Regions from separate parts of the Sphingobacterium sp. GW821-FHT03E03 genome, predicted to be linked through region 3. Evidence: riboswitches for the same ligand, from Rfam matches in the RefSeq annotation. Region 3 holds a riboswitch; each other region holds the start of a gene.
The links. A riboswitch is a leader RNA that binds a small molecule or an ion and turns the genes downstream of it on or off. The one in region 3 is predicted to bind S-adenosylmethionine.

Region 1 (5,756 bases), on a different contig from region 3:
ATCCTCATCCCGTTGTGTATGGTCATAGGTGATATAATTGCGATAGGATAACAGCGCAATCGAGCGAGCAACTTTAAGCCCTTTTTTACCACCATCGGGATGGTTGGCATAGAAGGTCCGGTCTGCTGTAATTGCTAAACGTTGGCTTTCATTAAAAGCGATTCCCCAGGGGGAATGTACCGCATTGGTGCCGACAACAATGAGTTGATTGATTGCGATCCTGTTGGAAGCGGCCCATTCTAGGGCCTGTTGGCCACCTAGCGAGCCGCCAATTAGAACCTCAAGTTTATTGATATCCAAATGAGCTGCGAGCAATTGATGTGCATTGACCAGATCTTTTACCGTAAACTCCGGAAAGGATAGGTAATAAGGCTGACCTGTTGCCGGGTTGATGGATAGGGGATTGCTACTACCGTAGGCGGATCCTATTACATTGGCACATACGATGTAGTAATCATTCGGATTAAATAGATCGTTAGCACCAAATAGGCCCGGCCACCAGTCCAATACATTCGCATTTGCCGTCAGGGCATGACAGACCCAGATTACGTTGCTGCGATCAGCATTGAGTTCACCAAATACCTCGTAGCTAATCTGTAAATCGACAAGTTCCTTCCCGTTTTCAAATACAAAGGGCTCGGGATGTTGATAAATATGCCTGCTCATTACGTTTAAATTAATGGATGTACCTGATTATTTGATCTTATCGAATGCTTGTTGTAGATCGGCTTTGATATCATCAATATGTTCGATCCCTACAGAAAGGCGCAATAACCCCGGAAATACACCCGCATTTGCCTGATCTTCATCACTTAACTGTTGGTGTGTTGTTGCAGCAGGATGGATGATCAATGATTTTGTGTCGCCTACATTGGCCAAATGGCTGATGAGCTCTAGGCTGTCGATAAAAGCATTAGCTTTTTGAGCAGCATCACCCTTCAACTGGAAGGAAAGGACAGCACCATAACCGTTTTTAAGATATTTTTGCGCATTGGCAAAACTCGGTGAACTTTTTAATCCTGGATAATTTACCTTCTCTACCTGTGGATGGGCTTCAAGCCATTTGGCAACCTCTAAGGTGTTGTCCACATGGCGTTGGACGCGCAATGACAGTGTTTCAAGTCCTTGTAACAATAAGAATGAATTGAATGGAGAAAGTGCCGGACCAAAATCACGTAGACCTTCAACACGGGCGCGGATAGCAAATTGAATATTGCCAAAAGGCCCTTTTTCACCGAATACTTCAGAGAATACCAAGCCGTGATAGCCCTCGGATGGTTCGGAAAATTGTGGGTATTTTCCATTGCCCCAATTGTAATTCCCGCCATCAACGATGACACCACCGATACTTGTGCCATGACCGCCGATCCATTTTGTTGCAGATTCAACGACGACATGTGCACCATATTCCAATGGTTTGAACAGATAACCTCCGGCACCAAACGTATTATCAACAATTAAAGGTAAATCATATTTTTTAGCAACAGCAGCAATTTTTTCAAAGTCAGGAATGTTGAAACTAGGATTTCCGATGGTCTCCACATAGATAGCTTTTGTTTTATCGTCAATAAGAGCTTCAATTTTGTCTGCTTCGGCATCGGTCGCAAAACGAGCTTCGATACCCAAGCGTTTGAAAGCAACTTTAAACTGGTTAAATGTACCACCGTATAAATTAGAACCTGCCACAAAGTTATCTCCCTTTTCAAGAATATTGTTTAAGGCGATAAATTGTGCCGCTTGACCCGAAGCAACAGCTAAAGCCGCAACCCCACCTTCCAACGCTGCAATACGTTGTTCAAAAACATCCGTCGTAGGATTCATTATCCGTGTATAGATATTGCCAAATTGTTTCAGCGCAAATAGATTGGCTCCATGTTCAGCATTCTCAAATACAAATGAAGATGTTTGGTATATAGGTACCGCTCTGGATCCAGTGGTTGGATCTGCCACTTGGCCAGCGTGAACTTGTAGCGTTTCGAATTTTAGATTTTTGTTGGAAGACATAATATATCAGATTTTAAGGGTTCAAAAAAATGTTAACAAGGAAAAAAAGGAAGCATACACACCTGCTGAAAAGGTCTATTAATATCGTTATCCGGGAAAAAGGAGAATGATGCTTAACAAGTTGGGAGGTGCATATGCATGCGCATTCGCATAGACATGGCAATGCTATGTGTTGCTCCTTTACCTATTAGTTGGTTCGTCTGAAATGAACCTAAATTGTTGATGGTTTTGTGTAATGTAATAATCATTGTCTTATTTCATTTATATGCTCCAAAACGATATTGCTTTGGACAGGATTTGGCACCTTTTCAACCAAATTGAAGGTTGCCAGTGGGTCATAGAGCCAGTCTCTCGCCACTTCTTTATAAATCAAGACCTGCTGATTAAGGAAGGTGTTGATTAGAAATCTTCATCTGAAGACACTGCAAATATAAACTTCTTTTCTATTAATGCAAAAGAAAAACAATTTTTTAATTAAAACTATTTTGTAAATACATGTTCCCAATAACCTACAGAAATATAGGCTGAGTTGAAAATCACGTGGTTATTTACTTTTTAAGGACGGAATTTCACCTTATTTTTTACTAGGTGAGATATGTTCCGCTATTTGATCCAAATCTGTCAATAACGATTTTAACTCATCTATTCTGACATAGATGTCTTTGTGCAGGACTTCCGGATTCTTTTTACTGATGGAAATGGAAAGTCCGACTAGATGCGAATTGACGCGATAGGAGAGTGCTTGAAAATGGTGGATATGGGACCAATCTATCCATTTGTGCTCAGGTTCTTTCTTCATTTGGTTGATGGAGTCTGAAAATAGTGCCATCGCTGTTTGCGCCTTTTTACGTGCTAACCGGATGTCAAAGGAGCTCTGTAGATTGTCTGATAGCCGTTGGTTGATAATCTGGAAGTAATGTTGGTTGTAGCTTGCAACCTCCTTTGCTAAATGGACCAAGCTTGAGCTTTGGCGTACTGGAATCAAGAAGTATCCTGCGATGGTCAGAAATGCACCTATCAATGTAAAAGCCATACGACTGCCCAAAATAAGATCGATATTGCCTTCAAATAGGTTTAGCGCAATGACAACGCCCAATGTAATAAAAATAACACTGACCATATAATTGGATCGGTTGAATAGAAAGAAGCCAAAAAGACCGATTGCCGATAGGCTCAGTAATAAGGGGAGACTTTGGAAGAATGCTAGACAGAAGATGCCGATCAAAATACCTGAAAATGTACCTACAATCCGTTCGATGTTGCGTGTTTTGGTCATCGAAAATGCCGGTCTCGCTACGATAGCGATGGTCAGCAAAATCCAATACGTATATTTGAAGTCTAGGAACAGAATGCCGATCAATGCGCCAACACCAAAAAGTAGGGCCATACGTAGCGCAAAACGAAATAACGGATTTTTAAGGTGAAGTTTATTTTTGATTTCACTCAGACTGCCTAGGGGGCGATTGATAAATTGTTGATATTCCGCTGTATCTATTTTGTCCTGAATTTCCTGATTCTGATAAAAAGCAACCTGAATCCGACGGAGTACCTCAAGAATAGACTCCATATTGGTGATAATCGACCTTAGGATAGGGCCGGCTGGACCAGCTTGTTGTTGCTGAATGTTTTTAAGCTCGGTCAAGAGCTCATTCAGTTTAATTGTATTGTAATACAATTGCTGTGCATATCGGAATCTTATATGTGGCTGTGAGAAGCTATCAATTTCTAAGGCCAACAATTTTATTGCACGACGGATCACAGGAAGGCTACCCGTATCTGCAAGATTCTTGCGGATTGCATCATAGTCATGATCGAGGGCGATGATGAGTTCATGTAGATCAATCAGGCCATAAACCTGACTAAGCCAATAATTACTTTTGGGCCATTGATGACCAATAATTTTTTTCTCGCGGAACAACAATGAACGGATCTGTTCCTGCTGCTCACTGATCTGACCGTGAATTTTGCCCACGCGACTGTAGGTAATGTCCAGTGGAATGCTGGGGTCATAGGACTGGGCACGGATCAGCAAGAATTTAGATAAACCCTGAAAACCATTTGCCATCGCATGCTTCAATGAACGATAGGGTCTTATATAAGCCTGTAGCAAGCTGAATAAATAATAAATAGCTGCTCCTGTTGTGATTTGCAGGCCGATCGCCAAGGGATGTTTTGGTGCCAGGCCAATGACAAAACTCATTAAGATCAAAGTCATATTGCCGATAGCAGCATAACGCGGACCGAACAGGCCATACAAGGTAAAGGTAAATCCGGCTAAACCAAGGAGAATAACCAAGGGCCAGTGAAAAGGAAATAAGTAAGCTGTAAGAAACGAGGCAACAAAGAATGTCGGAATGCACACCAATGCAGAGGATAGTTTATCCTTGCGGTTACCGGGAGGGTCAGTCAAGGTCGTCAACAAAGAGCCTACACCAATTCCTATGGCGGTACTCGCCGGAGTTCCTAATAAATAGATTGCTAAACTCGGTAAAATACTGATGGATACATTTCGCAAAGCGTCACCACTGTGCTCGCCTTGGATAAATCGAATAACTCGGCTATAAATACGGTTGAATCTTTTCTTTAATGACACGATGCCCATCAATCAGTTTACTAATTTTCGTTGCAAAAATACGAATATTATGCTTAATATTTTATATATACATTTTATTTATTTTGAATATAGTTGTTTTTTTGAATTTTTATTTTGGAGCAAGTGATCTGTGTCGTTCTATTTCTTTCTTGTACTGATTGAGGGTGCTGGTTGGTCATATTTATAGGTAGAGCAGCCTATTTTTGAATTATTACAGTAAGGGCATCTCATTGTATGGATGAAATGCGGTTTACCGAAGTTATTTGGCTTTCTACCGACTGTTTTTGGTTGTCTATCTATTTCTGCTGGTTAGCGTGTAATGAAAATCCGAGGTTTGTTGTCATCAATATATAAAAATGAGCATTGCTGCCCTAATTGATGATATAAAGATTTACATGATGAAACCACAGAAAAATAAATCGTTGCTATTTTCCATTATTATAATTCTCGTCTTTGCTTGGGGAACTGTTTCTGCACAATCTGGAGAGGGAAAGCTACACGCCGTTGTTGTTGGTCCGGATGATGGGCCGCTTGGTGCGGCCAGTATCTCACTGTTGCGGAGTCCGGGGGATATTCCGTTGAAAGGGACATTGTCGAAAGAGAATGGAGGAATTGAGTTCGTGGAGGTACCTAGTGGTAAATATATGATACAAGTTTCAGCAGTAGGTTATACAACCTATCGCTCTACCGAAATCGCATTGAAGTCGGGGGCCATTATGTCTTTGGATACCATTCGCCTACAGGCGGAAACACGAGTTTTGGGCGAGGCTCAGGTCGTTGGTCGGAAGCCGTTAATTGAAAGTCAAATTGACAAGATTGTACTCAATGTAGAGAATAGTGTACTGGCAACCGGAAACAACGCATTGGAACTCCTGCAAAAAGTTCCCGGTGTGACTTTGGATAATAAAAAAATTAACCTGCGCGGTAAAAGTAATGTAATTATTATGATCGACGGAAAGCCTACTTACCTCTCTGCGGATGAAGTTTCCAGACTGTTGGAGAATACGGCGTCAAATTCAATCGCTTCGATTGAAGTCCTTACCAATCCGCCGGCGAAATATGACGCCGCCGGAAACGCTGGTATTATCAATATCAAAACCAAAAAAAATACACAATTCGGCAGTAACGTTAGCTTGAACCTCAATCTGGGACAGGGAAA
Region 2 (5,756 bases), on a different contig from region 3:
GCAAGGATTTTGAGCGTACAACAACCGAAACTTTAACAAAGGCTTTAAAAAAATCCTATAGCCAGCAGTATGCCGAACATCTGCGAAACTATTTGGCCATGTTCAACCGTTTGTCGCTTCGATTGGGGCAGTCGAAAGATGACTTACCGACCGATGAGCGTTTGGTGGCCTTTGGTAAAGAACCGGATCAGGATCCGGGGCTGGCAGCCTTATTTTATCAGTATGGTCGCTACCTTAGTATTAGCAGTACGCGTTTAGGTCTGCTGCCGCCGAATTTACAAGGGCTATGGGCAAATCAGATTCAGACACCCTGGAATGGGGACTACCACCTGGATATCAATGTGCAAATGAACCATTGGCACCTCGGGGCGGCCAATTTGGGCGAGCTCAATGAACCCTTGGTGGGGCTTGTGGAAGGCCTTATGGCCCCGGGGGCGAAGACCGCGAAAGCATACTATAATGCACCGGGCTGGGTAGCCCATGTGATCACCAATGTATGGGGCTATACCGAACCCGGAGAGTCTGCTTCCTGGGGAATTGCCAATGCGGGCTCGGGCTGGCTCTGCAATAACCTTTGGGAACATTACCTCTATACCGAAGATATAGATTATCTACGACGCATATACCCGATTCTCTATGGGGCAGCACAGTTTTACGCCAGCGCCTTGACTGAATACCCCGGTAAAGGTTGGCTGTTGACTTCGCCATCGGTATCTCCCGAAAATTCCTTTAAGCTTCCTAATGGCCACCAGGCAAACGTCACGATGGGACCAACGATAGATAATCAGATCGTACGTGAATTATTTGGAAATATCATTCATGCAGCGGGATTATTGGGCAAACAATCGGATCCTTTTTTAACGAAGGTTTCAGCGCAATTGAAACGCTTAGCACCGGCAGTGCAGCTAGCCAAAGATGGCCGTATCATGGAATGGATCGAAGATTATGAAGAAGTTGATCCGCAGCATCGGCATATCTCGCATTTGTATGGTTTGTATCCAGGCTATTTGATCCGTTATGATGAACATCCAGACTGGCAGCTAGCCGCTAAAAAAAGCCTAGATGTACGGGGAGATGATGGGCCGAGCTGGGCCATTTCCCATAAACTCTTGTTTTGGACCAGATTGCATGAGGGCGAACGGGCCTATAAATTATTTCGGCAGCTGATGACACCACGTGTCGATACACATATTAATTATGGTGCTGGGGGCGGTGTTTATGCCAATTTGTTAACAGCAGGCCCCCCATTTCAGATCGATGGTAATTTTGGTGGAGCAGCTGGTATTGCCGAGATGCTGGTGCAGTCCCATCAGGATACGGTGTATCTTCTACCGGCGACCCCTGAAGCCTGGAAAAAAGAAGGTCAGGTCAGGGGAATGCGCATCAAAGGAAATCATACCATAGACATGGAATGGAAAGATGGTAAGATACTGAACTATCAGATTTATTCACCCAAATCACATCAACTTCAGGTATGTATAGATCATAACTGGGTCGCCTATCATACAAAAGAAAAATAAAAGGGTCCCTAGTCTGCAATTTTTGCAGGCCGGGGATCCTTTTGTCTTAAAAATCTCATTGCATACACATGTGTTATACACAATTACATGTAAATATGAAAAACAGAGAAGACAAGACGGTAGTCGGTACTTCTGCGCTGAAAGTGCTATGACTGCTGTCTTAAGATTGCAATGGAATCAATACATTGTGTTCCAAACGTACAGGGACATGCTTCACTGAGGTAAAACCGTCTTCCTTGGAAATGATGTTGGATAGATCCAGTCCTCTTTTGGAGAAAGTACTGAGCAGCGCTGTCCGAAAGGTCGCTTTGGCCGAGCCCCAACCCTGTCCCAAGATTGTATCGTTATTGAGCTGTATTAGTTCGTCTGTGGAATAGTAGCTGAATTTTTCCAGTAAGTGTTGGTAAAGATTTGTTGTTGTAGCCATACAATTTAAAAATTTAAAGGATTAAACCATAAACTGTATCCAGATCTTGTTGGGGAAAAATAACCGTTGTATAACGTTTATTTTGGTCGAAACCCGTATTAATTTACCACCGCGGTGTCTACACTCGGTTGGTATTGCATCATGCAATTCTGAATACTCTACAAATATAGTAGATTATTTTTTAATATTAAAAATATTTTTGTTTTTTTGGTAATTGGGCGTGGATAAGAAGACTAAGGCCGGCAAAAGTGAGTTTGGTTTTTTGGCTGTGGTTTGGTTATGAAGTGGATAGCTTGACCGATAATTTATCATGTTACTGTAATCTCGTCGAAAATACTTTAAAAAACAGAGATAAGACAATACTTTTGCGGCATGAATAGAATTGCGGAAATTAACGAATACATTGCTGCCGAACGCGAGGTATTATTGCAACACTCCTTGTATCCTAAAATCAAAACGATCAAGAATCTACGTTCTTTTACTGAAGGGCATGCGTACGCTGTATGGGATTTTATGTCTTTATTAAAAGCTTTGCAGATTAAATTGACCTGCACAACTTTACCTTGGTTTGCAAGTGAGCACCCTTCGACACGCTATCTGATTAACGAAATTGTATTAGCGGAAGAATCCGACGAATATATCGATGGTCGCCGTTTGAGCCATTTTGAAATGTATCTGGACGCAATGAGTGAAATGGGGGCAGACCTGCACCTGGTTAACAAGTTTATCGTGAGCGCCAAGAAATCCAAAAGTATTTTTGATGCCATTGCATTGACAACCTTGGATAAAAGGATCAAGGATTTTCTGAATTTTACTTTTGAATTGATCGAAGAAGGGGAGGTACATAAAATTGCTGCTGCCTTTACATTTGGTCGTGAGGATCTTATCCCGGGTATGTTTACCTCCATTTTGCAGGAGCTGAAAACCAACTTCCCTGAATCGAGCTTAGATAATTTTATCTACTATTTCCAACGTCATATTGATTTGGACGGTGATGAGCATGGCCCTTTGGCAATGCAGATGATCAGCGATTTGGCCAAAGAGGATGATGAGAAGTGGGAAGAAATGAAAATAGTCAGTAAAGAGGCGCTTCAAAAGCGCATTGAACTCTGGAACGCAATAGAAGATTCCCTATAAGGAATCTTCTATTTTTTATTGAGCTCCTGTCCCGCGTTCATTTTTATTCTGTAATAAATGTGAATATGTATTTGTTGCATAGTGATTTCATACAGTTTTTAACCTCCATTTCCCCAGAAATGGTATTATCCGGAGAAGAGGCTGTGCTAACAAAAATTCCCCCACTAAATTATTTCGAAGAATTTTCTGCTAGATCTTTTATCTGCATACGAACTTAGTGCTGTTGTGCTGTTTTTTAGCCAATTAGCATGCGGAGAATTGCCACTAGAAGAGGTTGACACCAAGGACAGCTTGGTCCTGGTTTTGGCAGATTTTGTCCTTTTGTGGAAAATTGATTGAAAAATGTCTTTTTTACATAACATATTGGCGTTTGTGAAGAAATTCATTTTTCAATTAGTGTCTAAGTTTGCAACGCAAAAAAATAACAGAAAGACATTGAACTTTTTTTCGTCGCATTGGACAAAAGCTATAGGTACCGTTTTGGTACTTGTATGCTCGGTTTTAGAAACGCAGGCCCAGGACTCGCTACGCACCTCACTTGCTGATCTGATCAGTAAGTCGTTGCAAAACAGTAAGTATATCGAACAGTCGCATTTGCAATTACAGGAAAAAGGAATAGCCCTGCGGCAGCAACGGATGGAATTGCTGCCGAAAATCGGTGTCAGGGCTTCTGCCAGTTATGCGAGCAATATGCCGGTCTACGATCAAGGTATATTTGCCAAACCATCACAACACGATGTTATCCATTACCTATATGATACCGGACTCGATTTCTACCTGAACCTTTACAACGGCCATCGGGATCTTATGAAAATCGAATCAAAAAAGCTCGAAATGGAACTGGCCAACATTGATTGGAAAAGTTCCACGGCGCAGATTAAGCTGGAGATCTGTAACTTGTTTCTGGATCTGGATTTAGCCTATCGCAACAAATTGCTGATCGAGCAGGATATCAAAGATCAGCGGACACAATTGAAAGAGATCGAACACCGTTATACAGCCGGTGTTGTGCTGCATAGTGATGTCTTAAGGATTTCCCTCGAATTGTCCAAGCGTGAACTGCTGCTGGTACAGATCGCTAATGATATCAAGATCATCAACCAAAAATTGCAGCTGATCGCAGATATACGACAAGAAATTATCCCGATGTGTGCCACGATGGAAAGTCATCCGCTGAACTATGCAGAAATCGTTGCTGTTGCCAAACATCAAGCTTTTGTACTGTTGAAATCCGAACAGGAAGTTGCGTTGAAAAAACTGAGTATCAAACAGGCGAAGTCAAACTACCTGCCCGAACTAGGCCTGAGCAATACATTTACTTTTGCGAATCCACAGGTATTTCTATATCCATATAATGCGAGCTGGTACAATTTAAATATCGTAGGACTTAAATTGAACATCCCAATATCCGCATTGTACCTCAATAAAAATATTGTCCGAGGAGCTCAAGTTGCACTAAAGCGAGAGGAGGTCAAACACCATCATGAGGAGGAAGTGGTGGAAAATGAACTGTTGCGGGCTTATCTGGATTATAATCTAGCACTGGAACAACAGGCTGTCTGCCAAAAAAATCTGGCCCTTGCCAACGAAAATGCCCGTATTATAAAAAATAGGTATTTCAAGTCTTCGGCGCTGATTACAGATCTATTGGATGCAGATATGCAATGCCTCAAGACAAACTTTGATCTGGAATCCGCCCGGATCGCGATACAGAAACATTATTATTTTATTGAATTTTTGAAGGGTACTATCTAATGAAACCTAAATCAGGCCGGTCAATGACCGATGTAAAATTGACCAGAATCACCAATTGGTTGGCTGGGATTGCTTTGTTGGCACTTTTATTATGGGGTGGGAGGATACTCTGGCTACGCATCCGGTATACCTATACCAATGATGCACAAGTAACCCAGTATATTAATCCCATTATCTCCCGTGTGGGCGGTTACATTGTTTCGGTTCACTTTAAAGATCATCAATCGGTCAAGCGTGGCGACACTTTATTACTGATCGACAACCGGGAGTACAAATATGAAGCTGAGCAAGCTTCGGCTTCGATAAACAAAGAAAATGCGGAAATCAGTGTGCTGGGTAGTCAAAAGGAAATATTGCAGGCCGAACATGAATCGTTGGAAAAATCCATTGCTGCTGCCGAAGCGCGGATGACGAAACAGCAACTGGAATACGATCGCTATAAGTTTTTGTTTGATGAAAAATCTGCTACGGCGCAGCAGCTGGAAGATATAAAAGCCACACTGGAGGTGTACAAAAGTGAACTTGCCGTATTACAGCATAAGCTGGAGGCATCACGGGATCGGGTGAATGATGTTGATGTGAAAAAGGGGGTGATCAATGCGGAGAAAGCACGATTGTCAGCTGCAGCAAACCGAAAGCATCTTGATGTGGGATATACCGTAATCCGGGCTCCCTATGATGGTCGGGTAGGGAAACGTAGCATTGAAAAAGGACAGATGGTAAATCCGGGCGAGGTGCTGGGATTTATTGTCAATGCAGAGACACCAACTTGGGTGACGGCCAACTTTAAGGAAACGCAATTGCGTTATCTCAACCTTGGTGGGCGTGTAGAGGTTATTGCGGATGCCTACCCGGATGAAACATTCTATGGAAATATAATTTCTATTTCGCCAGCAACAGGATCTTCTTTTTCATTG
Region 3 (5,756 bases):
TCCTTCTGATTTTCTAAAACCTATTCATGCAATTTTGTTTTCAGCTTGCTCGAATCACGAATTTCGATTCGAGCAAGCTGAGTACCAGTTATTCTTAACTTACATCGGATCCTTTAATGCTAAAATAGTTTACTGCTGTGAAGATGATAATCACTGCATAATAGCTAATTGGGATGAGCAGAAAAAGCCAGTTGTTAAATATGTAACTTAAAGATGAAGGCAACTCAATTTTTAAAAAATCTGCTACAAGAATATAACCTATAAAGGCGCCGAGAAATAAAAGACCGGTGGTATGTATGATGATGATCTTTTTTAGATGCATGCTGTATTGGGCATCTTTATTTTGCTTGGTGTAGCCCATAATGGCTGGGACCAATAGGCCTAATAGCGGGTTGACCAGAAATGTTAGGGAAGCGAGGTAAAGAGCCTTTATGCTTCCACTTTGGTTTTTGTCGATACTGATTTGATTTACATTTGGCATAATTAATTGTTCTAAAGGAATTTCTAAAATCTGACTGATTTGTCTTAAACTGAAACCACTGATCTCTTCTGTCCCCTTTTCGATTCGTTGTACTGTTCTTAAAGATAGACCGGCTTGATTGGCGAGATCCTGTTGTGTCAGTCCTCTGAGCTTTCTAGATTGTTTGATGAGTTGATTTACTGTTTGACTTTCCATAAAACGAAAATGGCTAAAAGGTTGATAATTTTAGAAAAAACGATATGACAATAATATGCCAATCCTATGATAGGTTTGTAAGTTGTTAATAATCAAATATTTTGTAATATGATAAATATTTTGAATCTTTGCAGCATAATAAGGTATTAATATAAAATAAAAAACGGAAGAATATGTTTGCTATACTAAAAAACCCAGCTTCGTCCTCAAAGAAGAGTCTTGGGCATATTCTCCGGAATACCGCACTCTCCTAATCTTCTTTTCCGGACCAATTTTGGCGCTTGTATATGACATCGGATTGTGTGTCTGTATGCCAAGAGATCATTTGAGATGATCTGACCGATAAAAGGAAATAGCTTCTGTGTGGCTAGAGGTAGCGCCAAGAAGCTTAATACTCATGTAATGTTTAAAAAAAACGATGAATTCAGTGAATAAATATGTTCTCCAGGCCTTGGATAATTATCCATATTATCTGGAGGATACCCTAGAATCCTTATCCTATGCCTTGTCATATGATGAATCCAATACCATGGCATTGTGTCTAATGGGACGGGTCTATGCGGAGCAGCTGTTTGATTATGAACAGGCAAAGAAATATTTTCAGGAAGCTTTAAGCCATAATGTGCATGCTTTGGAGGTGTATCCTTATTTTATACAGACCTTGATAGACATGGAAGATTATGAAGCCGCCAAGAAAACCATCAAATATGCGTTGACATTGCCGGGGATGTCTCTGGCTGTAATCTGGATCAAGAAGGTGCTGCTACTTGAGAAATTAAAAAAATACAAGAAGGCTTTAAAAATCCTCAAAATGGCCAAGTTGGATAATCTGAACAGCGATCTGTCCACGATCATAAAGTCTATTGAGGATCGGATTCAAGGAAAATTGGAAATGAATAAGACGGGTAAAAAGAGAAGTAAATAACAGACGAAGACGCTTGATGCCGGATAAAGTATTCAAAAAAAAAAAGCCCAAGATGAAATTTCATCTTGGGCTTTTATCAATATAGTTTAAGAATTATTCTGCTCTTAAGATTTTCGCAGCTTCAACCATAGATTCTAAAGCAGCTTTAGTTTCAGGCCAAGCACGAGTTTTCAAACCACAGTCAGGGTTAACCCAAAGTTGTTCCGAAGGAACTACCGCTTTTGCTTTGCGCAATAGGTCTACCATCTCATCTTTGCTTGGTACGCGTGGTGAGTGGATATCGTATACACCGGGACCGATATCGTTCGGGTATTTGAAATCACCAGCAAAAGCATTCAATAATTTCATTTGTGAACGGGAAGTCTCAATTGTAATTACGTCTGCATCCATTGCTGCGATATCTTCGATTACATTGTTGAACTCAGAGTAACACATGTGTGTGTGGATCTGCGTATCATCCTCTACATTAGATGAAGATACACGGAATGCACGTACAGCCCAGTTTAAGTAATCTTTTTGATCTGCTTTGCGCAATGGTAATCCCTCGCGGATCGCTGGCTCATCGATCTGAATGATTTTGATACCTGCTTTTTCCAAAGCTTGTACTTCGTCTAAGATCGCCAATGCGATTTGGTAAGTTGTGGTTGATCGTGGTTGATCGTTACGTACGAAAGACCATTGTAAGATTGTTACAGGACCAGTCAACATCCCTTTAACCGGACGGTTTGTCAATGATTGAGCGTATGAAGACCAACGTACAGTCATATCTTCTGGACGGTATACATCTCCATAAATAATTGGAGGTTTTACACAACGTGAACCATAGGATTGTACCCAACCGTTTTGTGTAAATGCATATCCAGCTAATTGCTCACCGAAGTATTCAACCATATCATTACGTTCGAACTCACCGTGAACCAATACGTCAATATCCAATTGCTCTTGAAGGCGGATTGTATTTTCTGTTTCTTCAGCAATCGCTTTATCGTATTCTTCTTGTGTGATCGATCCCTTTTTCAGATCAGCTCTCCATTTACGCACATCTTTTGTTTGTGGGAAAGAACCGATTGTTGTCGTAGGGAATGCTGGTAAGTTGAATTTCGATTGTTGTGCCGCTTTACGGTCAGCAAAAACTGATGTACGTTTTGCATCATCATCAGTAATGTTGCTTGTCCGTGTTTTAACTTCCGGTTTGTGGATCAACGGAGAAGTACGGCGGCTTTCTGCAGCAGTTTTGTTGGCTTCGAAACGTTTTGTTGTTTCTGCATCAACTTCACCTTCTGCTAAAATAGCTAGATCTTTTACCTCTGCTAATTTTTGTTTTGCGAATGCTAACCAGTTTTTAACTTCAGCAGGTAATGATTGCTCATTATGCTCATTATCTAAGTCAAAAGGAACGTGCAATAAAGAGGAAGAAGGAGCAATCCAAACGCGGTCTTTGCCTAATGCATCAACTGCTTGTTTGATTTTAACCAATGATTTTTCGTAATCGTTTTTCCAGATGTTACGGCCTTCAACAATACCTAATGATAATGTCAATGAAGCTGGAACTTTAGCTAAAACTGTATCCAATTGGTTTTCTCCACGTACTAAATCCAAGTGTAATGCATGGATAGGTAAGTTAACCGCGATATCTTCGTTGTCTTTTAAAGCTTCGAAGTAAGTTGTCGCGATCAATTTGATGTTTTTGGCAGCAGCAGCCAATTTCTCAAACGTAGGTTGGTATAATGCTTTTACTTTTGCATCTAAATCTAAAGCCAAGAAAGGCTCGTCGATCTGAACATATTGTGCTCCAGCTTCCGCCAATTTAGACAAGATTTGCTCATATACAGGAACTAATTTGTCCAATAGGTCGATACGGTCGAAACCAGCTTCTTTTTCTTTACCGATCAAAAGGTAAGTGATTGGGCCTAATAAAACAGGTTTTGTCTCAATACCCAATGATTTTGCTTCGTTGTATTCATTTAAGAATTTCTCAGAAGTCAATTTGAACTCTTGATCTTTTGTGAATTCAGGAACCATATAGTGGTAGTTGGTATCCAACCACTTGGTCATTTCCATTGCAGTCACATCAATTCCCTTTTGTTGGAAACCGCGCGCCATTGCAAAATATAAGTCTAAGCTGTAGTTGTTGTCTACTTTATTCAACAAAGAATGGTAACGAGCAGGAATTGCACCAACAGTAAGGGTTAAATCCAATACTTGATCGTAAAAAGAGAAGTCGTTGGAAGGGATCAAATCTATTCCAGCATCTTTTTGTGTTTTCCAATTGCCTTCACGAATTTTTTTTGCTGTGTCCAATAATTCCTCAACAGAAGATTTTTTAGCCCAATAGGCCTCATTGGCTTTTTTCAATTCGCGGAACGCGCCCACACGAGGGTAACCTAAATTGTTAGTCAATAACATAATAATGTTTTTAATATTTCTTTTCAACTATATTTCTTGCTAGAGAGAGAAGGACACACTAGAATTTGGTGACTTCGGCTTATCATTCCCATATCAAGTAGGGTAGAATTTAGCACCTTGTCAAGGGACAGGTTGCTAAGGCTTCATCGGGTCTATTCCCTCTGCCTTTCTCTATAAGCGATGCTAAGTTAGAACATTTCTTTTTGATATGCAAATTTTTTATAAAAGTGCATCTATTTTTTATATTCTACTAAGGATAGAAATGTTTTATTTCTTTCTTTTCATTGGAAAGGAGGGTGAAATCACGCATTGGTATCTCACCCTCTATGCCTTTAACTCACCAGGAGTTTGTAACCTTTTCCGTGGACATTGACGATTTCAACCTTGCTGTCTTCTCTTAGGTATTTACGAAGTTTGCTCAGGAATACGTCCATACTTCTACCTGTGAAGTAATTGTCGTCATGCCATATTTTTAATAAAGCTTCTTCCCTAGTCAAAACATCATTCTTTTTTAAACAAAGTAGGCGAAGTAATTCAGCCTCTTTTGTCGATAGTTTTTGCATCTGACCTTTGTAAGAAATCTGCTGACTTGTATAGTCGAAAAAGTAATCTCCAATTTCAAACTTATCTGCAACTACTTCATCCTCTTTATCTCTGACACTTCGTTTCAATAAAGCATTAATCCGAAGAAGTAACTCCTCAACACGGAAAGGTTTTGTGATATAATCATCTCCACCCAATTCAAACGCTTCTGTCTTGTCCTCCATCATGCCTTTTGCAGTGGCGAAGATAATCGGTACGGTACTATTTGTTTTTCTGATCTCACGGCCCACGGTAAAACCGTCTTTTTTAGGCATCATGACATCGAAAATGCATAAATCATAATCATTTTTTTTGAACTGGGAAACGGCTTCGTCTCCATCAATACAGAGCGTAACGTCAAATTTTCCCTTTAATTCGAGATAGTCCTTTAAAAGATCCCCCAAATTGGGATCATCCTCTGCTAATAATATCTTTTGCATAATGAATCTATTAATTTTCACTAATGTTCCCTGAATATACAAAAAAGGAACGTGTTATTTTTTTACGGGCAAAATTACTTCAAAGGTTGTGCCCTTATCTTTCTCACTTTTTACGGTGATTCTTCCATTGAGTCTTCTCAAAATATCCTGAACATAACTTAAGCCCAGACCAAAACCTTTAACGTTGTGGACATTTCCGGTGGGGATACGATAAAATTGATCGAATATCTTTTGAAGGTGATCCCTACTCATGCCGATTCCGTTGTCTGCGATGGTGATAACAATGTTATCGCCAATATTTTTAGAACCGATATTTACATGTAGATCTCCTTTACTGTACTTAATTGCATTGTCCATTAGATTGTAAAATACATTGGAGAAATGCAGCTCATCTCCGACAACAATATCTTTTGTCGCGGCGAGATCGATACTGAATTTTCCGCCGATATTCTGCATCCGGAGCTGCATACTGTCTGTGACAGCGGCTACAAGGTCATTGATATGGACATCTTCACGATCAAGTTTTAATGTTTCTTTCTCCAGTTTTGCTAAGTCTAATACCCGCTCAATATGATTTCCGAGGCGAACATTCTCATCGTAAATGATATTGGCCAATTTCTGTACACGTTTGTGGTCCGCATTGATGTCCGGATCCTTGAGTGATTCACTGGCGATCATAATCGTGGCCACAGGAGTTTTAAACTCATGGGTCATGTTATTAATGAAG
Region 4 (5,756 bases), on a different contig from region 3:
GGTCGCCAATAGCTAGGCCTTGGAGCACGGAGAGTATGCGCTCTTTCATTTCTGCGGTGGCCTTGTTGGTAAACGTTACCGCCAATATCTCCTTATAGCTGTTTTCATTGGACAGCAATAATGTTAGATAATGTAGTGTCAGACTAAAGGTTTTTCCGGAACCGGCCGAAGCTTTAAGTATTTTTAATGGCGCAACAGATTTCATGGAATGAAGGTAGAAAGTAAAATGTGAATTGGCAAAAATGCCGAAGATTATTTTAACTGAAAAAAATAGGCTTAATTTGTATCTAATTTAGTCCAAAAATTTGGAAAATGCTTTTTTCTCTACCTCGGTTCAGGGGAAGACCAATCAGGAAATGCCACCAGATTGGGCAAAGAAAACGCCTGTAAAAATTACCTTGGACGCTAGTGGCAAACCTACGGCAATGAATTACGTTGTTAAAGGGGATTTTGAAGGAGTTAAGGATGTCATTTTCAGCGAAGTTTTATTAAATTATGTCTATGAATAAAAAAAAATAACTATCTTTGCATCCCCTCTAGTATGAAGCTCGGGGGATATGTTGAATACATAAAATAAAATTAAGAAATGGCAACTAAAATCAGATTGCAAAGACATGGTAAAAAAGGACGTCCTTTTTACCACGTAGTCGTAGCGGATTCTCGCGCTCCACGTGATGGTAAATTCATCGAACGTATCGGTTCTTACAACCCAAACACAAATCCTGCAACTATCGTTTTGGATTTTGAAAAAGCTTTGGATTGGATGAATAAAGGTGCTCAACCTACTGACACAGCTCGTGCTATCCTTTCTTACAAAGGTGTTCTTTACAAAAAACACTTACAAGGTGGTGTGAAAAAAGGTGCTTTTGATGAAACTGCTGCTGAAGCTAAATTCACTGCTTGGACTGAAGCTAACGAAGCTAGAATCTCTGGTAAAAAAGATGGTTTAGCTCAATCTAAAGCTGATGCTAAGAAAGCTGCTTTAGCTGCTGAAGCGAAGAAAAAAGAAGAAAAAGCTGCTGCTGTAGCTGCTAAAAATGCTCCTGTAGCAGAAGAACCTGCTGCTGAAGAGACTGAAGCTCCTGCATCAGAAGAAACTGAAGGTTAATTCTTTCATAAAGTATTCGAGAAAGCCGACTCAATCTTGAGCCGGCTTTTTTAATAAAATAGTTTATGTGTTAAAATGTGATGCTGATTGCTCTAATTTAAAATAGGAGCAGCTATACCATCATACCGCTATACAAGAAAATGAAAATTAAATAGATGCTGAATTTACAGTGGAAGCTGGAAAGAAAAGCATCTCAATACTAATATCCCAATACGCAATACTACAAAATGACTATTGATCAAAGTTTTTATATAGGCTATATCAGCAAAACACGAGGTCTAAAAGGCGAGATGCAACTGTTTTTCGAATTTGAAGACTATGAGAGTTTGGATATAGATGTCGTTTTTTTGGAGGTCAACAAAAAGCTTGTACCTTATTTTATCGATGCTATAAAACTGCAGAAAAATAGTACCGCCTACGTGACATTTGAAGATGTCGATCATATCGACAAGGCACAGGTGCTCGTTCACAAAAAGGTTTATCTACCCAATGATAAAATGCCAGAACGGGATCCCGATGATTTTAGATATACGGATTTGATCGGCTTTTTGGTGATTGATGAAACTCATGGTGAACTGGGGAAAATTACAGATGTACAGGAATTTCCACAACAATTCGTCGCGACAGTTGATATGGACGGTAAAGAATTGATGTTCCCACTATCCGACGACTTAATCGTTGGCATAGATGGAGAAGAAGAGATTATTGAAGTGGAATTGCCTGAAGGGTTAGTTGATCTTTATAAAGAATAAAAGTGGACGTCTTGTAAATTAATCCTTGATTACAAATCGGAATTTACTTTGGAGGGTCCGTCTTGATTCCTATAAATTTGAATCGAAAAAGGTCTAAGTTCGTAAAGGAATTTAGACCTTTTTCGATTCATTAAGTTGAGGTTTTAAATCGTATTTTGCTTCATCTGACAAAATTTTTGTCTTGGGACAGTCAGGGATCTCTTACTCTGATGGATTTTGTTTAAATTGGTACTGAATAATCAATATATTGACCATTATAAACGATCTGTCTTGAAACTATTACTGCTAATTATTTCAACGATATTCTTATCCTCTTGCGCTTTCTTTGGGAAGAAAAAAGAATTTCCGATCGGAAATTATCAAGTTATCTGTGGTTATACCAATGACGGCTACCTAGAGGCCAAAGCTAAGGATCCACTAAATATTGAACCTGATACATATTGTGATCATCCACTTCATCATCGTTCCTTTCTCTCCCTTCAGGATAAAGGACAATTTGTCCTCGCGATAGGTGATATCTTAATCTATGGCAAATATCGATTTGAAGGGGATAAAATTGAATTGGTGGATGATAAAAAGGGAACCCTCTCTTTGGATATAATTCAAGTAAAAAAGAATTTCGTACAATTGAAAGGTGATTTCTCCCAATTCAATTCAGCCCATTTGCCAAATACGGAACGGTTGTTTCTCAATTTTGAATTGGACAAAACACCCATTCGCGAGCAGCCTAGTAAATTTGATAGTGTAGTCAATCTTTGGCGTAATATTCCGACAAGTGCTGAAAATGATCAAGAGGTAAAGGCCCGGGCATTAAACTTTTTAGATTATTCTATTGCATACTTTCAGCACATCTCAAATTCTGGCGTCCATAGTGATTATAAGATAGATGGGATTGAATCTCCAATTACTTATGCGCAAAATGGCATTGTACTGAAACAATGGGAAGACGTTCCTGTTTCATGGAAAGAGCTATTTTACAACGAGGAGAATGCATTGGTTGCCTATAAATATTTAATGGATGGATTTAAGTACGGAGAGAAGGAGAAATATAGTGTCTCAGGTCTGTTGCTAATCACATTCTATTTAAAGAATCTACGTAATTCTCTTTCAACTTTGAAATAATTTGCATGGTAAAATCTGGGAAAACGACAGCTTTGTTGCTATAATTTATAGCTTTTCGAAAAAATATTTTTGTTGTTTGGTTTTTTAAGACGATATTAGCAACGCTTATAGAGAAAGGCCGAGGGACTAGACCCAGTGAAGCCTTAGCAACCTGTATTGTTCAAGGTGCTAAATTCTACCCTGCTCCATGTGGGAAAGATAAGTTACATGCAGATAGACATATCCTCGACTTGTGCGTTTCGATGTAAGCCAACCCAAACTTAAAACAGTTTTTTAATGAAGATTATCGACCATATCCAGAATGCTAAAGGAAAAACATTGTTTTCTTTTGAGCTATTACCTCCTGCAAAGGGACAGGGCATCCAAAGTATTTTTAAAACAATGGATGAACTGATGGAATTTAAACCTCCCTTTATTGATGTAACCTATCATCGGGAAGATTATATCTATAAGGAACATGCAAGTGGGCTGTTGGAACGTGTATCTTATCGCAAGCGACCAGGAACAGTGGCGATATGCGCTGCGATCATGAATAAGTATAAAGTGGACGCAGTACCCCATCTGATATGTGGTGGCTTTACCAAAGAGGAAACTGAAAATGCTCTGATCGACTTAAATTTCTTGGGTATCGATAACGTATTGGTATTACGAGGTGATGCACGTAAAGGAGATGCTGATTTTATTCCAAGTGAAGGCGGACACGCTTTTGCAACGGATCTATTGGAACAGGTAACGGATATGAATAAAGGGAAGTACCTCCACGAAGATATTATCACATCTGAAAAAACCGATTTTTGTATTGGTGTCGCAGGATACCCTGAGAAACACTTTGAATCCCCTAATTTCAATACTGATTTTAAATATCTGAAGCAAAAAGTGGATATGGGTGCTGAGTTTATTGTAACTCAAATGTTCTTTAACGTGGAGAAGTATAAGGAATTCGTGACCAAATGCCGTGACAATGGAATCCATGTGCCTATCATTCCAGGCCTAAAACCATTGACGACCAAAAAACAATTGGTTACTTTGCCAAGAATTTTCCACCTGGATATTCCTGAGGAATTGAGTGATGCAGTTGCAGCATGTAAAACTAATGCTGATGTAAGGCAAGTAGGCGAAGAATGGCTTGTGCAGCAATGTCAGGAACTGATTAAATTTGGTGCGCCAGTATTGCACTTTTATACCATGAGTAATCCTGGGCCAACGAAAAAGATTGTCGAGAAGTTAGCCTAAAAAATATAAGAGAAGCGAGGGATTTTCCCTCGCTTTTTTATTGAACCTATAGCGGATATACCGTTTTGGACTTGTGAAATGAATCGCATTTACTCCATGGCCTATGTAGCTTATGGGATGAAGTATGCCATTACCCCTGCTTTCAAAATCAGCATTTCTCTTTTCACTATAGAAGTGGCCTCTTTCAAAAAATATTTTTAGTTAGACGGTAGTGTTAAATAGTGTTAATTAACATTTTTAAATCGAGATAACTATTTAATTTAAAGCACTAAAAAAATAAGATATACACCAATTGTCCTTATGATGTATAATAAATTAAACTCACGATTTGGTTTGGCCTGTGGCCTCATTGCTACTTTTGTCTACATTGTTACTGTCGAAAAGACCGTGAGCTGGTGGGATTGTGGTGAATTTATCGCCTGTGCGTATAAACTTGAGGTGGCACATCAACCTGGCGCTCCGCTATTTTTACTTATTCAGAATGTTTTTTCCAATCTGGCTTTCGGTAATACAGGGCAGGTCGCCTACTGGATGAATATTGGTTCGGCAGTCTGTAGCGGTCTGACGGTGACATTTTTATTTTGGACAATCACAGCGATTGCTCGGAAGATTGTAAAGAAGCCACAGCAATCTGCTTTTTCTTACTATTTACAGATCTTTGGAGCGGGTGCAGTGGGGGCTATGGCCTTTAGTTTCAGTGATACCTTCTGGTATTCGGCCGTAGAATCCGAAGTGTATGCGATGTCTTCACTTTGTACAGCCGTGGTTTTCTGGGCGATTTTTAAATGGGAAGTGCGTGCGGATCAGAATGGAAGTGACCGCTGGCTGATTTTTATCGCTTTCGTCATGGGGCTTTCGATCGGAGTCCACCTGTTAAATCTTTTGGCTATTCCGGCCATAGCCATGGTGGTGTATTTTAAAAGGACTTCAGAAATTAATTTTAAAGGTATTATAAAGGCATTTTTATTAGGGATATTGGTTCTTGCAGCAATCCTTTGGGGCGTTATTCAGTGGCTGATCGGTTTTGCTTCCAAAATAGATCTAGTGTTTGTGAATTCTTTTGGACTGGGATTTGGTACAGGAATTCTTTTGTTATGTCTACTTTTCGCTGGCTCAATTGTATATGGTCTTTTTTATTCCCATAGAAAACGCATGTATACGTTAAATACAGCTTTATTGGTATTTTGCTTTATTCTGTTTGGTTATAGTTCTTATACCATGGTGCTGATCCGTGGAAAGGCAAATCCATCCTTAAATAACAATGCGCCTGATAATGTCTTTTCGTTTTTGGGTTACTTAGGGCGGGAGCAGTATACGCGAGAGCCTCTGGTCAAAGGTCCATATTATGATTCAAGGGCTGTGGATGTCCAAAGCAAGACCAGTTATCGGAAAGATGAATCCAATTATACGGCATTTACACAGGTTGATAAGTATACATTTGATCGCGAAACATTTTTTCCACGTATCTATAGCCAGGATGCAAATCATCAAGCCTACTATAGAAGTTATCTCAAGTTGAAAGAGGGCGAAAGACCACAGTT

Region 1: it holds a riboswitch for S-adenosylmethionine, as region 3 does, so the genes downstream of both, AC07UV_RS06690 (O-acetylhomoserine aminocarboxypropyltransferase/cysteine synthase family protein) here and metE (5-methyltetrahydropteroyltriglutamate--homocysteine S-methyltransferase) in region 3, are expected to answer to the same signal.
Region 2: it holds a riboswitch for S-adenosylmethionine, as region 3 does, so the genes downstream of both, AC07UV_RS10520 (5-oxoprolinase) here and metE (5-methyltetrahydropteroyltriglutamate--homocysteine S-methyltransferase) in region 3, are expected to answer to the same signal.
Region 4: it holds a riboswitch for S-adenosylmethionine, as region 3 does, so the genes downstream of both, AC07UV_RS17130 (methylenetetrahydrofolate reductase) here and metE (5-methyltetrahydropteroyltriglutamate--homocysteine S-methyltransferase) in region 3, are expected to answer to the same signal.

What each region holds. Positions count from the first base shown of each region.
Region 1 covers NZ_JBWKUH010000004.1:51,805-57,560, forward strand. Annotated here, with positions in the region: gene AC07UV_RS06685 (homoserine O-acetyltransferase family protein) at 1-666, opposite strand, end outside; gene AC07UV_RS06690 (O-acetylhomoserine aminocarboxypropyltransferase/cysteine synthase family protein) at 694-2,004, opposite strand; SAM riboswitch class I at 2,263-2,375, opposite strand; gene AC07UV_RS06695 (FUSC family protein) at 2,579-4,597, opposite strand; gene AC07UV_RS06700 (TonB-dependent receptor domain-containing protein) at 4,954-5,756, shown strand, end outside.
Region 2 covers NZ_JBWKUH010000007.1:20,786-26,541, forward strand. Annotated here, with positions in the region: gene AC07UV_RS10515 (glycoside hydrolase family 95 protein) at 1-1,520, shown strand, start outside; gene AC07UV_RS10520 (5-oxoprolinase) at 1,681-1,947, opposite strand; SAM-I-IV-variant riboswitch at 2,016-2,109, opposite strand; gene AC07UV_RS10525 (DUF3050 domain-containing protein) at 2,320-3,084, shown strand; gene AC07UV_RS10530 (TolC family protein) at 3,457-4,839, shown strand; gene AC07UV_RS10535 (HlyD family secretion protein) at 4,839-5,756, shown strand, end outside.
Region 3 covers NZ_JBWKUH010000003.1:138,252-144,007, reverse strand. Annotated here, with positions in the region: gene AC07UV_RS05655 (helix-turn-helix domain-containing protein) at 95-676, opposite strand; gene AC07UV_RS05650 (hypothetical protein) at 1,095-1,601, shown strand; gene metE (5-methyltetrahydropteroyltriglutamate--homocysteine S-methyltransferase) at 1,695-4,007, opposite strand; SAM riboswitch class I at 4,084-4,187, opposite strand; gene AC07UV_RS05640 (response regulator transcription factor) at 4,340-5,029, opposite strand; gene AC07UV_RS05635 (ATP-binding protein) at 5,084-5,756, opposite strand, start outside.
Region 4 covers NZ_JBWKUH010000016.1:46,120-51,875, forward strand. Annotated here, with positions in the region: gene AC07UV_RS17105 (UvrD-helicase domain-containing protein) at 1-205, opposite strand, end outside; gene AC07UV_RS17110 (hypothetical protein) at 306-509, shown strand; gene AC07UV_RS17115 (30S ribosomal protein S16) at 587-1,108, shown strand; gene rimM (ribosome maturation factor RimM) at 1,336-1,860, shown strand; gene AC07UV_RS17125 (hypothetical protein) at 2,131-2,982, shown strand; SAM riboswitch class I at 3,085-3,187, shown strand; gene AC07UV_RS17130 (methylenetetrahydrofolate reductase) at 3,259-4,215, shown strand; gene AC07UV_RS17135 (DUF2723 domain-containing protein) at 4,516-5,756, shown strand, end outside.